DNA from 2 places in the Streptomyces sp. NPDC051976 genome. Region 1 is predicted to be linked to the other one. Evidence: riboswitches for the same ligand, from Rfam matches in the RefSeq annotation. Region 1 holds a riboswitch; the other holds the start of a gene.
The links. A riboswitch is a leader RNA that binds a small molecule or an ion and turns the genes downstream of it on or off. The one in region 1 is predicted to bind glycine.

Region 1 (4,751 bases):
GGCCAGGTGCGCGCGGACCGCGACCGGGCCGACGCCGGGGCCGCCGCCGCCGTGCGGGATGCAGAAGGTCTTGTGCAGGTTCAGGTGCGAGACGTCCGCGCCGAACCGGCCGGGACGGGCCAGGCCCACCAGCGCGTTGAGGTTGGCGCCGTCCACGTACACCTGGCCGCCCGCGTCGTGCACGGCCGCGCAGATGTCGGTGATGTTGTCCTCGAACACACCGTGCGTGGAGGGGTAGGTCACCATCAGCACGGCGAGCTGGTCGCGGTGCTGATCGATCTTGGCGTGCAGGTCGGCGGTGTCCACGTCGCCGTCCTGCCCTGTGCGCACCACGACGACCTTCATGCCGGCCATCACGGCGCTGGCGGCGTTGGTGCCGTGCGCGGAGGACGGGATGAGGCAGACCGTGCGCTGGCTGTCGCCGTTGGCGCGGTGGTAGGCGCGCACCGCCAGCAGACCGGCGAGTTCGCCCTGCGAGCCCGCGTTGGGCTGGATGCTGACCTTGTCGTAGCCGGTGACCTCGGCGAGCTGGTCCTCCAGGCCGTGGATCAGCTCCAGGTAGCCCTCGGCCTGCTCGACCGGCGCGAAGGGGTGCAGCGCGCCGAACTCGGGCCAGGTGACCGGCTCCATCTCGGTGGTGGCGTTGAGCTTCATCGTGCAGGAGCCGAGCGGGATCATGCCGCGGTCCAGCGCGTAGTCGCGGTCGGCCAGCCGCCGCAGGTAGCGCAGCATCGCGGTCTCGCTGCGGTGCTGGTGGAAGACCGGGTGGGTCAGATACGACTCGGTGCGGGCCAGGCCGTCGGGGAGCGCGTCCGCGGTGGCGGCGTCCAGCGCCTCGATGTCGGCGGCGCCGTCCGCGCCGAAGGCGGCGAGCACCGCGGCGAGCTGGGCGCGGTCGGTGGTCTCGTCACAGGCGATGCCGACCAGGTCCGCGTCGGTCTGCCGCAGGTTGACGCCGACGGTACGGGCGGCGGCCACCACCTCGGCGGCGCGGCCCGGCACCCGGGCGGTGAGGGTGTCGAAGTAGCCGTCGTGCACGATCTCGACCCCGGCGGCGCGCAGGCCCGCGGCGAGGATCGCGGCGTAGCGGTGGGTGCGGCGGGCGATCTGGGCCAGGCCCTCGGGACCGTGGTAGACCGCGTACATCCCGGCCATCACGGCCAGCAGCACCTGCGCGGTGCAGATGTTGCTGGTGGCCTTCTCGCGACGGATGTGCTGCTCGCGGGTCTGCAGCGCCAGGCGGTACGCCTTGTTGCCGTCCGCGTCGACGGAGACGCCGACCAGGCGGCCGGGCAGGCTGCGGGCGAACTGGTCGCGGACGGCCATGTAGCCGGCGTGCGGGCCGCCGAAGCCCATCGGCACACCGAAGCGCTGGGTGGTGCCCACCGCGATGTCCGCGCCCAGGGCGCCGGGCGAGGTGAGCAGGGTGAGCGCCAGCAGGTCGGCGGCGACGGTGACGACCGCGCCCAGTTCGTGCGCGCGCTCGATGACCGGCCGCAGGTCGCGTACCGCACCGGAGGCGCCCGGGTACTGCAGCAGCACACCGAAGACGCCGCGCTCGGCGATCTCGTCCGGGATACCGGCGGACAGGTCGGCGACGACCACCTCGACGCCGGTGGGCTCGGCGCGGGTCTCGATCACCGCGACGGTCTGCGGGAAGGTGTCGGCGTCGACCAGGAAGACGCCGTTCTTGACCTTGCCGACCCGGCGGGACAGCGCCATCGCCTCGGCGGCGGCGGTGCTCTCGTCCAGCAGCGAGGCGCCGGAGGTGGGCAGCCCGGTGAGGTCGGCGACCACGGTCTGGAAGTTCAGCAGCGCCTCCAGGCGCCCCTGCGAGATCTCCGGCTGGTACGGGGTGTAGGCCGTGTACCAGGCGGGGTTCTCCATCACGTTGCGCAGGATGACGGGCGGCGTGAAGGTGCCGTAGTAGCCGAGGCCGATCATCGGGGCCAGCACCTGGTTGCGGTCCGCGAGGGCGCGCAGCTCGCGCAGCGCCTCGGCCTCGGTGCGGGCGGGGGGCAGTGCCAGCGCCTCGGCGCTGCGGATGGTGCCGGGCACTGCCGCGTCGGTGAGTTCGTCCAGCGATCCGTAGCCGACGTGCGCGAGCATCTTGGCCTGCGCCTCGGCGTCGGGGCCGATGTGGCGCCTGGCGAACGGAATGCCCGCTTCCAGCTCGGAGAGGGGAATGCGAGGGGAAGTCATCTGCGGAGGCCTCCTGGTCTGCCACGACCTTCGGGGGTGCCGCGGCGCGGACACCCGTACGGCCTCCCCCTCTGTCATCAGAACCTGAGAGCTTCACCGCCCTGGTGGGGGCGGCTTTCACCGTCGGTGAGGGTTCGTACCGGAGATTACGCTTCCGGTCCGCGCCCTGCTTTCCAGAGTGACCTCGCCCATGCGGTACGGGATGCCTGAGAGATTCCGGGGAGGGTTTGCTCCTTCGGCGCCTCCGACACCTTCTCGGAGGCTCTCCCGCATGGGGTCTGCAGCCGATCACCAGCCTACCAGCGCGGTACCGCCGTCCGGTGGGTCGTGTGCGCCGGTTCACGCCGGGCCGTACGGGGGCGGCCCCCGAGTCGACATGGGGCCCGATGTGGCTTTGGGTGGTATTCATCAACAGTCGTCATGAATCGTCGTTGGTTGGAGGGACCGTGCAGACCGACATCGATCCGCGCAGCCTGATCGGCCGCCGCGCCCTCGACCGGGACGGTACGAGGATCGGCACGGTCGACGAGGTGTACCTCGACGACGCGACCGGCGTACCCGAGTGGGCGGCGGTGCGGACGGGCCTGTTCACCCGTGACGCGTTCGTCCCGCTGGAGCCGAGCGAGCTGGTCGACGACGAACTGCGGGTGCCGTTCAAGAAGGCGCTGATCAAGGACGCGCCGGACTTCGGTGTGGGCCGCCATCTGTCGCCCGAGCAGGAGCTGCAGCTCTACCACCACTACGGCATGGACGTGCCCAGGTCGTCGGCCGAGCCCGCCCGTCACCCCGAGGGGGACTTCGGCACACTGGCCGGCGACGAGTAGGGCACCAGCGGCAGGGGGTCGCGGTGGGCCAGCGCCGGGTCGTCCACGGCGAAGGTCCGCACCCGGCCGGGAACGCTGTCCGAGGGGACCTCGAAGCGCACGGTCACCCGCCCCACCCCGCTGCCCTGCACCCACCCCGAGCCGAACTCCTCGTGCTCGACGTCCTGCCCCGGCCACCACAGCTTCGCCCGCTCGGGCGCCGGCGGCGCGGTGGCGGGCAGCTCCGGCGGGGCGTACGCGTCCGGCTCCCGCTCCCCGGCCGCCCGCTCCTCCGCGACCTGCGCGAACAGGTCCTCCTGGGTGAAGTCCGCGAGCCCCGCCACGCCCACCCCGAGCAGCCGGACGCCCCCGGTGGTGTCGACCGGTTCGATCAGCCGCCGCGCGGTCTCCCGGACGACTCCGGGGTCGTCGGTGGGGGCGCGCAGCGTCTCGGAGCGGGTGAGGGTGGAGAAGTCGTACCGGCGGACCTTGACGACCACGGTCCGCCCCGACCGGCCCGCGCCGCGCAGCCGCTGCACACAGCGCTCGGCGAGCCGGTCGATCTCGTACCGGACATGGGCGCGGTCGGTCAGGTCGGCGTCGAAGGTGTCCTCGACGGAGATCGACTTCACGTCGCGGTCGGCGACGACCGGGCGGTTGTCGAGCCCGGCCGCGCTGGCGTGGAGCGAGGCGCCGTGGGCCTTCCCGAGCAGCCGCACCATCTCCGGCTCCCCCGCGTGCACGATCTCGGCGATGGTGGTGATGCCCGCCTTGCGCAGGTGTTCGGCGGTGGCGGGACCGACACCCCACAGGGTCCGTACCGGCAGCGGGTCGAGCAGCGCCCGCTCGCTGCCCGGTGTGACGACCACCAGCCCGTCCGGCTTGGCCTGCTCGGAGGCGATCTTCGCCAGCAGCTTGGATCCGGCGAGGCCCACCGAGGCGGTCAGCCCGGTGGTGGCCCGGATCTCGGCGCGCAGCCGCTCGGCGACCGCCCGCGGGTCACCGCCCAGCTCCCCCGCCTCCAGGTCCACGAACGCCTCGTCCAGGCTGAGCGGCTCTATCAGCGGCGAGACCTCGCCGAGCAGCGCCATCACGGTGTCACTGATCTGGCGGTAGATCCCGAACCGCGGCACCAGATAGGCGGCGTTCGGGCAGAGCCTGCGGGCGTGGGCCATCGCCATCGCCGAGTGGACGCCGTGCACACGTGCCTCGTAGGACGCGGTCGACACGACGCCGCGAGGGCCGAGGCCGCCGACCACCACCGGCTTGCCCCGCAGGCTGGGCTTGGAGGCCTGCTCGACCGCGGCGAAGAACGCGTCCATGTCCAGGTGCAGGATCGTCGGCGAACTTCTCACACCACCGATCGTGCCCCATGCCACCGACAGTCGCCGTACAGCTGTACGGCGTGGGGTCCGATCGACCCTATCCGCCGGACCCGGTCACACCGCCCGGTTGCGCCGCCTGGCCAGTTCGTCGGAGGGGTTGTCGCCCACCAGGGTCTCGCCGGTGTCGACCCGCTCGCCGTGCATCTGGGACAGCGACGCCTCGACGTCACGCCAGACCACGCCCACCGCGATCCCGAAGATCCCCTGGCCGCCCTGGAGCAGGTCGACCACCTCGTCGGGCGAGGTGCACTCGTACACGGTCGCGCCATCGCTCATCAGCGTCATACGGGCCAGCTCGGACTGGCCGACCGAGCGCAGGTGCCACACGGCGGTGCGGATGTTCTGCAGCGAGACGCCCGTG
Region 2 (4,751 bases), on a different contig from region 1:
GTATTCGGCGGCGGAGAGCAGGTCCGCCGGGTCCTCGGAGACCCGCACCTTGAACAGCCAGCCGCCCTCGAAGGCGGCGGTGTTCACCAGGGCCGGGTCGTCGGCGACGTCCTGGTTGATCTCGGTGACCTCACCGGAGACCGGGGAGTAGAGGTCGCTGACGGACTTGGTGGACTCCAGCTCGCCGCAGGTCTCACCCGCGGCCACCGTGTCGCCCACCGTGGGGAGCTGCACGAAGACCACGTCGCCCAGCGCGTCGGCGGCGTGCGAGGTGATGCCCACCGTCGCGACCCCGTCCGTGGCGGCGGAGAGCCACTCGTGCTCCTTGCTGTAACGCAGGTTCTCAGGGTTGATGCTCATGACGGAATTCTCCCGGATGTGAAGGGGTGCTCGCGCGCCGGGCGACGGCAGGCGGTGGGTCGTACGGGAAGCGGTGGGTCGGTGGGCTGACCTGCGCGGCCGCGCGGGTCAGCGCTCACGCTTGTAGAACGGCAGGGCGACCACCCGGTGCGGCTCGTGGGTGCCGCGGATGTCGACCGCCACCCCCGCCGAGCCGGGCGCGGCGTGCGCGGCGTCCACGTACGCCATCGCCAGCGGCACCCCCAGGGTCGGGGACGGCGCGCCGGAGGTGACCTCGCCGATGACCGCGCCCTCGGCGTCGGTCACCGGGTGGCCCGCGCGCGGCACCCGGCGGCCCTCGGCGATCAGCCCGACGAGCTTGCGCGGCGGGACCGCCGCGGCCTTCTCGGCCGCCGCCGCCAGCGCCTCGCGGCCGACGAAGTCACCGGGCTTGTCGAACTTCACCACCCGGCCGAGACCGGCGTCGAACGGCGTCAGCGCGGTGGTCAGCTCGTGCCCGTACAGCGGCATGCCCGCCTCCAGGCGGAGCGTGTCACGGCAGGACAGACCGCACGGCACCAGGCCCGCGTCCGCGCCCGCCTCGGTGATCGCCTGCCACAGCTTCTCGGCGTCGGCGGGCGCCGAGAACAGCTCGAAGCCGTCCTCGCCGGTGTAGCCGGTACGCGCGATCAGCGCGGGCACCCCGGCGACCGTCCCGGGCAGGCCCGCGTAGTACTTCAGCCCGTCCAGGTCGGCGTCGGTCAGCGACTTCAGGATGCCGGGCGCCTCCGGGCCCTGGACGGCGATCAGCGCGTACGCGTCCCGGTCGTCGCGCACCTCGGCGCCCGCGAAACCGGCGGCCCGCTCGGTGACGGCGTCCAGCACCACCTGGGCGTTGGAGGCGTTCGCGACGATCATGTACTCCTGCTCGGCGAGCCGGTACACGATCAGGTCGTCCAGGATGCCGCCGTCGGCCGCGCAGATCATCGTGTAGCGGGCCCGGCCCACGGCGAGCGCTGACAGATGGCCGACCAGCGCGTAGTCCAGCGCCTCACCGGCCTGCGGTCCCGTGACGGTGATCTCGCCCATGTGTGAGAGGTCGAACAGGCCGGCGCGGGTGCGGACCGCCAGGTGCTCGTCGCGCTCGCTGGCGTACCGCAGCGGCATGTCCCAGCCCGCGAAGTCGGTCATGGTCGCGCCCAGCGCGCGGTGCAGGGCGTCCAGCGCGGTACGGCGGGGAGGATGGGGCTGGCTCATCGGCGGGGCTCCAGATGCTGAAGTGACGGCACAGGACGGATGTGGCGTGGCCAGAGCCCGCGGGCCCTGGCCTCCCCATCTGTCATCGGAACCTGAGAGGTTCACCGTGACCCTCGCGGGCCGCGGCTTGCACCTTGGGTGGGACGGCCCCCGCAGGGTCCGTCCGCTTTTCAGATCTGCCTCGCCCGCGCGGTATCTGTGCCTGAGAGATTCAAGGGAGGACTTGCTCCTTCGGCGCCCGGCCCCGGTCAGGGGGCCTGGACTCTCCCGCGCGGCCTCCAACGGCCGGTATGCAAGTTGTGGCGCTCATCATTGCACGATCGCCGGGGCGGCGGGCCCCCGGCCCGCTAGGGTTTCCGGGCAGGGCTGTGGCACAAGGGTGGGACAAGGGTGGACATGGACAATCCGGCGGCGTACGTATGGCCGGCCAACGAGCTGGAAGAGGTGCTCACCGCGAGCCTCGGCAACCCCTCGGCCACCCCGCGGCTGCTGGAGGTGCTCGGCCGCTCCCGGGTGTGGGTGCCGCTGCCGAACGGCGCCGCGCCGCACCAGCCCGGCTTCGACCTGCCCACCGTGGAGCTGGAGGGCGCGCCCTATGTGCCGGTCTTCAGCTCCGAGCACCAGTTCCGGAAGGCGGCCGACGGGATGCCCTGCGCCGTCGCGCCGGTCCATGAGTTCGCCCGCGGGCTGCCCCCGCTGGTCGGCATCGCCGTGAACCCCGGCGGCGCCGTGGGCGTGCCGCTGCCGCCCGCCGCCGTGGCCGACCTGTGCCGGGACCGCGGCGCCGGCGGCGACCCCGGCGCCCGCCCGACCGGCGCCCGGGTCCGGCTGTGGGAGCCCGAGCACCACGAGGAGCCGGTGGACTTCCTGGCCGCCGCGGCCGGCGAGTTCGCCGTCACCCCCGTGGTGCTCACCGCCCGCCGCGCGCTGGCCGTCGTCGAGGAGGACGCACCCGCGCTCTTCGTCGGGGTGGAGCTGGACCGATGGCAGGAGGCCGACCGGGCGGCCGCCATGGACGCCATCGGCCGCGCGCTCGGCGCCGTGCCGTGCCCGTGGCAGGTGCATCTGATCCTGCTGGACGTGGCACAGGACCCGGTCGCCGACTGGATGCTGGAGACCGTGGCGCCGTTCTTCGCCCGCGACGGCGGACACGGCTGAGCACCCGGGCGTGGACGCCGCTGCGCCACGCACACACGACCTGCTTTGATGGCGTCCGGCGCACCCGTGTGCGCCGGACGGACGGCACGGACCGGACGGACCGGACGAGCAGACCGAAACAGGGGAAGGAGCGGTCCCACGTGATCGCGGGCGCGCAAGGCGGTGCGGCGGCGGCCGGACACCTGGAGCAGATGCTCCTCCAGGTGGCTCCCGGCCGGTTCGACGCATACGAGAACCTGCTCGCGTCGCTGGCCGACGGCCAGGTGTGGATGCTGCTCTGGCACGGCACGCCGGGCTCGCCCGACGCCCAGTACGGCAACCTGGAGATCGGCGGCCACGGCTACGCGCCCTGCGTCACCTCCCCGCGGGAGCTGGCCGCCAGCGGCTGGACCCGTGACCACGAGGTGGTCTCCGGCCGCGACATCGCCCTGACACTGTTCCCCGACCGCTGGGGCCTGTGGCTCAATCCGCACGCCCACGGCGGCGGCGTCGGCATCCCCTGGCTCGACCTGCGGCGGATCGCGGGCGGCCTGGACCTGCTGCCCGCGGGACCGCTGCAGATCGGCGAACCGTCCCTGCAGATCCCGCAGTTCTACGCGCTCCTGGCCCAGGCCGCCCACCGCACCCCCGCGGTACGGGCGCTGCGCCGTGCCTGGGTGCAGCCCGCCGTGGGGGAGCCGTACCTGGCCATCGGGGTCGAGGTCTACGACGCCTCGCCGCAGGCCGTCGAGTCGGTCCGGCTGATGATGCAGCAGGCCGTCGGCGGTGTCCCCGAGGGCCTGGCCGTCTCCACGGTCGCCATGGCCGACGGCTACGACCCGGTCGCCATGTGGATGCGCGCCAACGGCCAGCCCTTCTTCGACCGCGAGGCGTACGGCGGCGGCGCGGGCTGGGGCCCGCAGGGGTCAGCCCGCTGAGCCGTGGTGGCGGTGCTTCTTCTTGCGCGGGTCGGGGGTCGCGGCGGTGAGCGCGGCGTCCATCAGCCCGAGCGGCGGACTGCCCAGTGAGAGCAGCGCGGTGTGGAAGCGGGGGAGGGAGAAGTCCTTTCCCCAGGAGCGGCGGGCGCGTTCGCGCAGCCGCATGATCTCCAGCTTCCCCCAGGTGTAGCGGCCGTAGCCCGCGTCGAAGGTGCCGCGGCGGGCCTCCGAGGCGGCGCCCGCCCGCGCCAGGTGCGCGTCCCGGATGAAGAGCTGGGTGGCCTCCTCCAGATCCATCGCCCCGGTGTGCAGCCCGATCGCGCACGTCAGCCGGGTGACCCGGACCAGCGCCTCCAGGGCGACACCGATCGCGAAGCGCGGGTCACGCGACCGGAAGCCCTCCTCCAGGCAGACCTCCTCCACGTAGTGCGCCCAGCCCTCGCAGAAGGACAGCCCGTGCAGCACCCGGCGCACCGGGGTGGCGGCCCGGCGCAGCGCCCGGCCGTGCGCGAAGTGGCCGGGAGCCACCTCGTGGACGGTGATCGAGGGCAGGCTCGTACGGCTGAAAACCGACAGCCACTCCTCGCGCTCGTCCTCGGGCCAGTCCGGCTCGGGCGGGGTCACGTGGTACCAGGACGCGGCGTCCGCCTCGGCGGGCGCGGCCCAGCTCATCATCGCCATCGCCCAGCGGCGGGACGGCGGCGCCGGGCCCACCAGGCAGTCCCCGTCCAGGTACGGCACCAGTTTGCGGGACCGGGTGAAGGCGATCACCTCGTCGGTCAGCCGGGCCGCCTCCGGGATCACCTCGTCGGCCTCCGGGTGATCGGCCAGCAGTGCGGGGATCAGCTCGTCGACCGTGCGGTGCGGGTCGAACGCACGACAGGAATCGGCCAGCAGCTCGGTCAGCCGGTCCCGCTCCCGCTGGGCCTCCGCGGCCAGCGCCGACAGGTCCACCCGCAGCCCTTCCTGACTGCCCATCAGGGACGCCAGCGCCTTCCCGCCGAGCCGCGGATCGGGGTCGCCGGTCTCCGCGGCCCGCTCGACATGGGTGACCAGCCGGGCGTGCGCGGCCAGCGCCGC

Region 2: linked by a shared signal. The riboswitch ahead of gcvT (glycine cleavage system aminomethyltransferase GcvT) and the one ahead of gcvP (aminomethyl-transferring glycine dehydrogenase) in region 1 are both predicted to bind glycine.

Annotation. Positions count from the first base shown of each region.
Region 1 covers NZ_JBFAXL010000096.1:8,281-13,031, reverse strand. Annotated here, with positions in the region: gene gcvP (aminomethyl-transferring glycine dehydrogenase) at 1-2,202, opposite strand, end outside; glycine riboswitch at 2,386-2,482, opposite strand; gene AB0M29_RS42710 (PRC-barrel domain-containing protein) at 2,649-3,026, shown strand; gene AB0M29_RS42705 (DNA polymerase IV) at 2,984-4,360, opposite strand; gene AB0M29_RS42700 (MerR family transcriptional regulator) at 4,445-4,751, opposite strand, start outside.
Region 2 covers NZ_JBFAXL010000066.1:7,042-11,792, reverse strand. Annotated here, with positions in the region: gene gcvH (glycine cleavage system protein GcvH) at 1-360, opposite strand, end outside; gene gcvT (glycine cleavage system aminomethyltransferase GcvT) at 469-1,596, opposite strand; glycine riboswitch at 1,777-1,876, opposite strand; gene AB0M29_RS38435 (enhanced serine sensitivity protein SseB) at 1,993-2,754, shown strand; gene AB0M29_RS38430 (enhanced serine sensitivity protein SseB C-terminal domain-containing protein) at 2,946-3,671, shown strand; gene AB0M29_RS38425 (DUF885 family protein) at 3,660-4,751, opposite strand, start outside.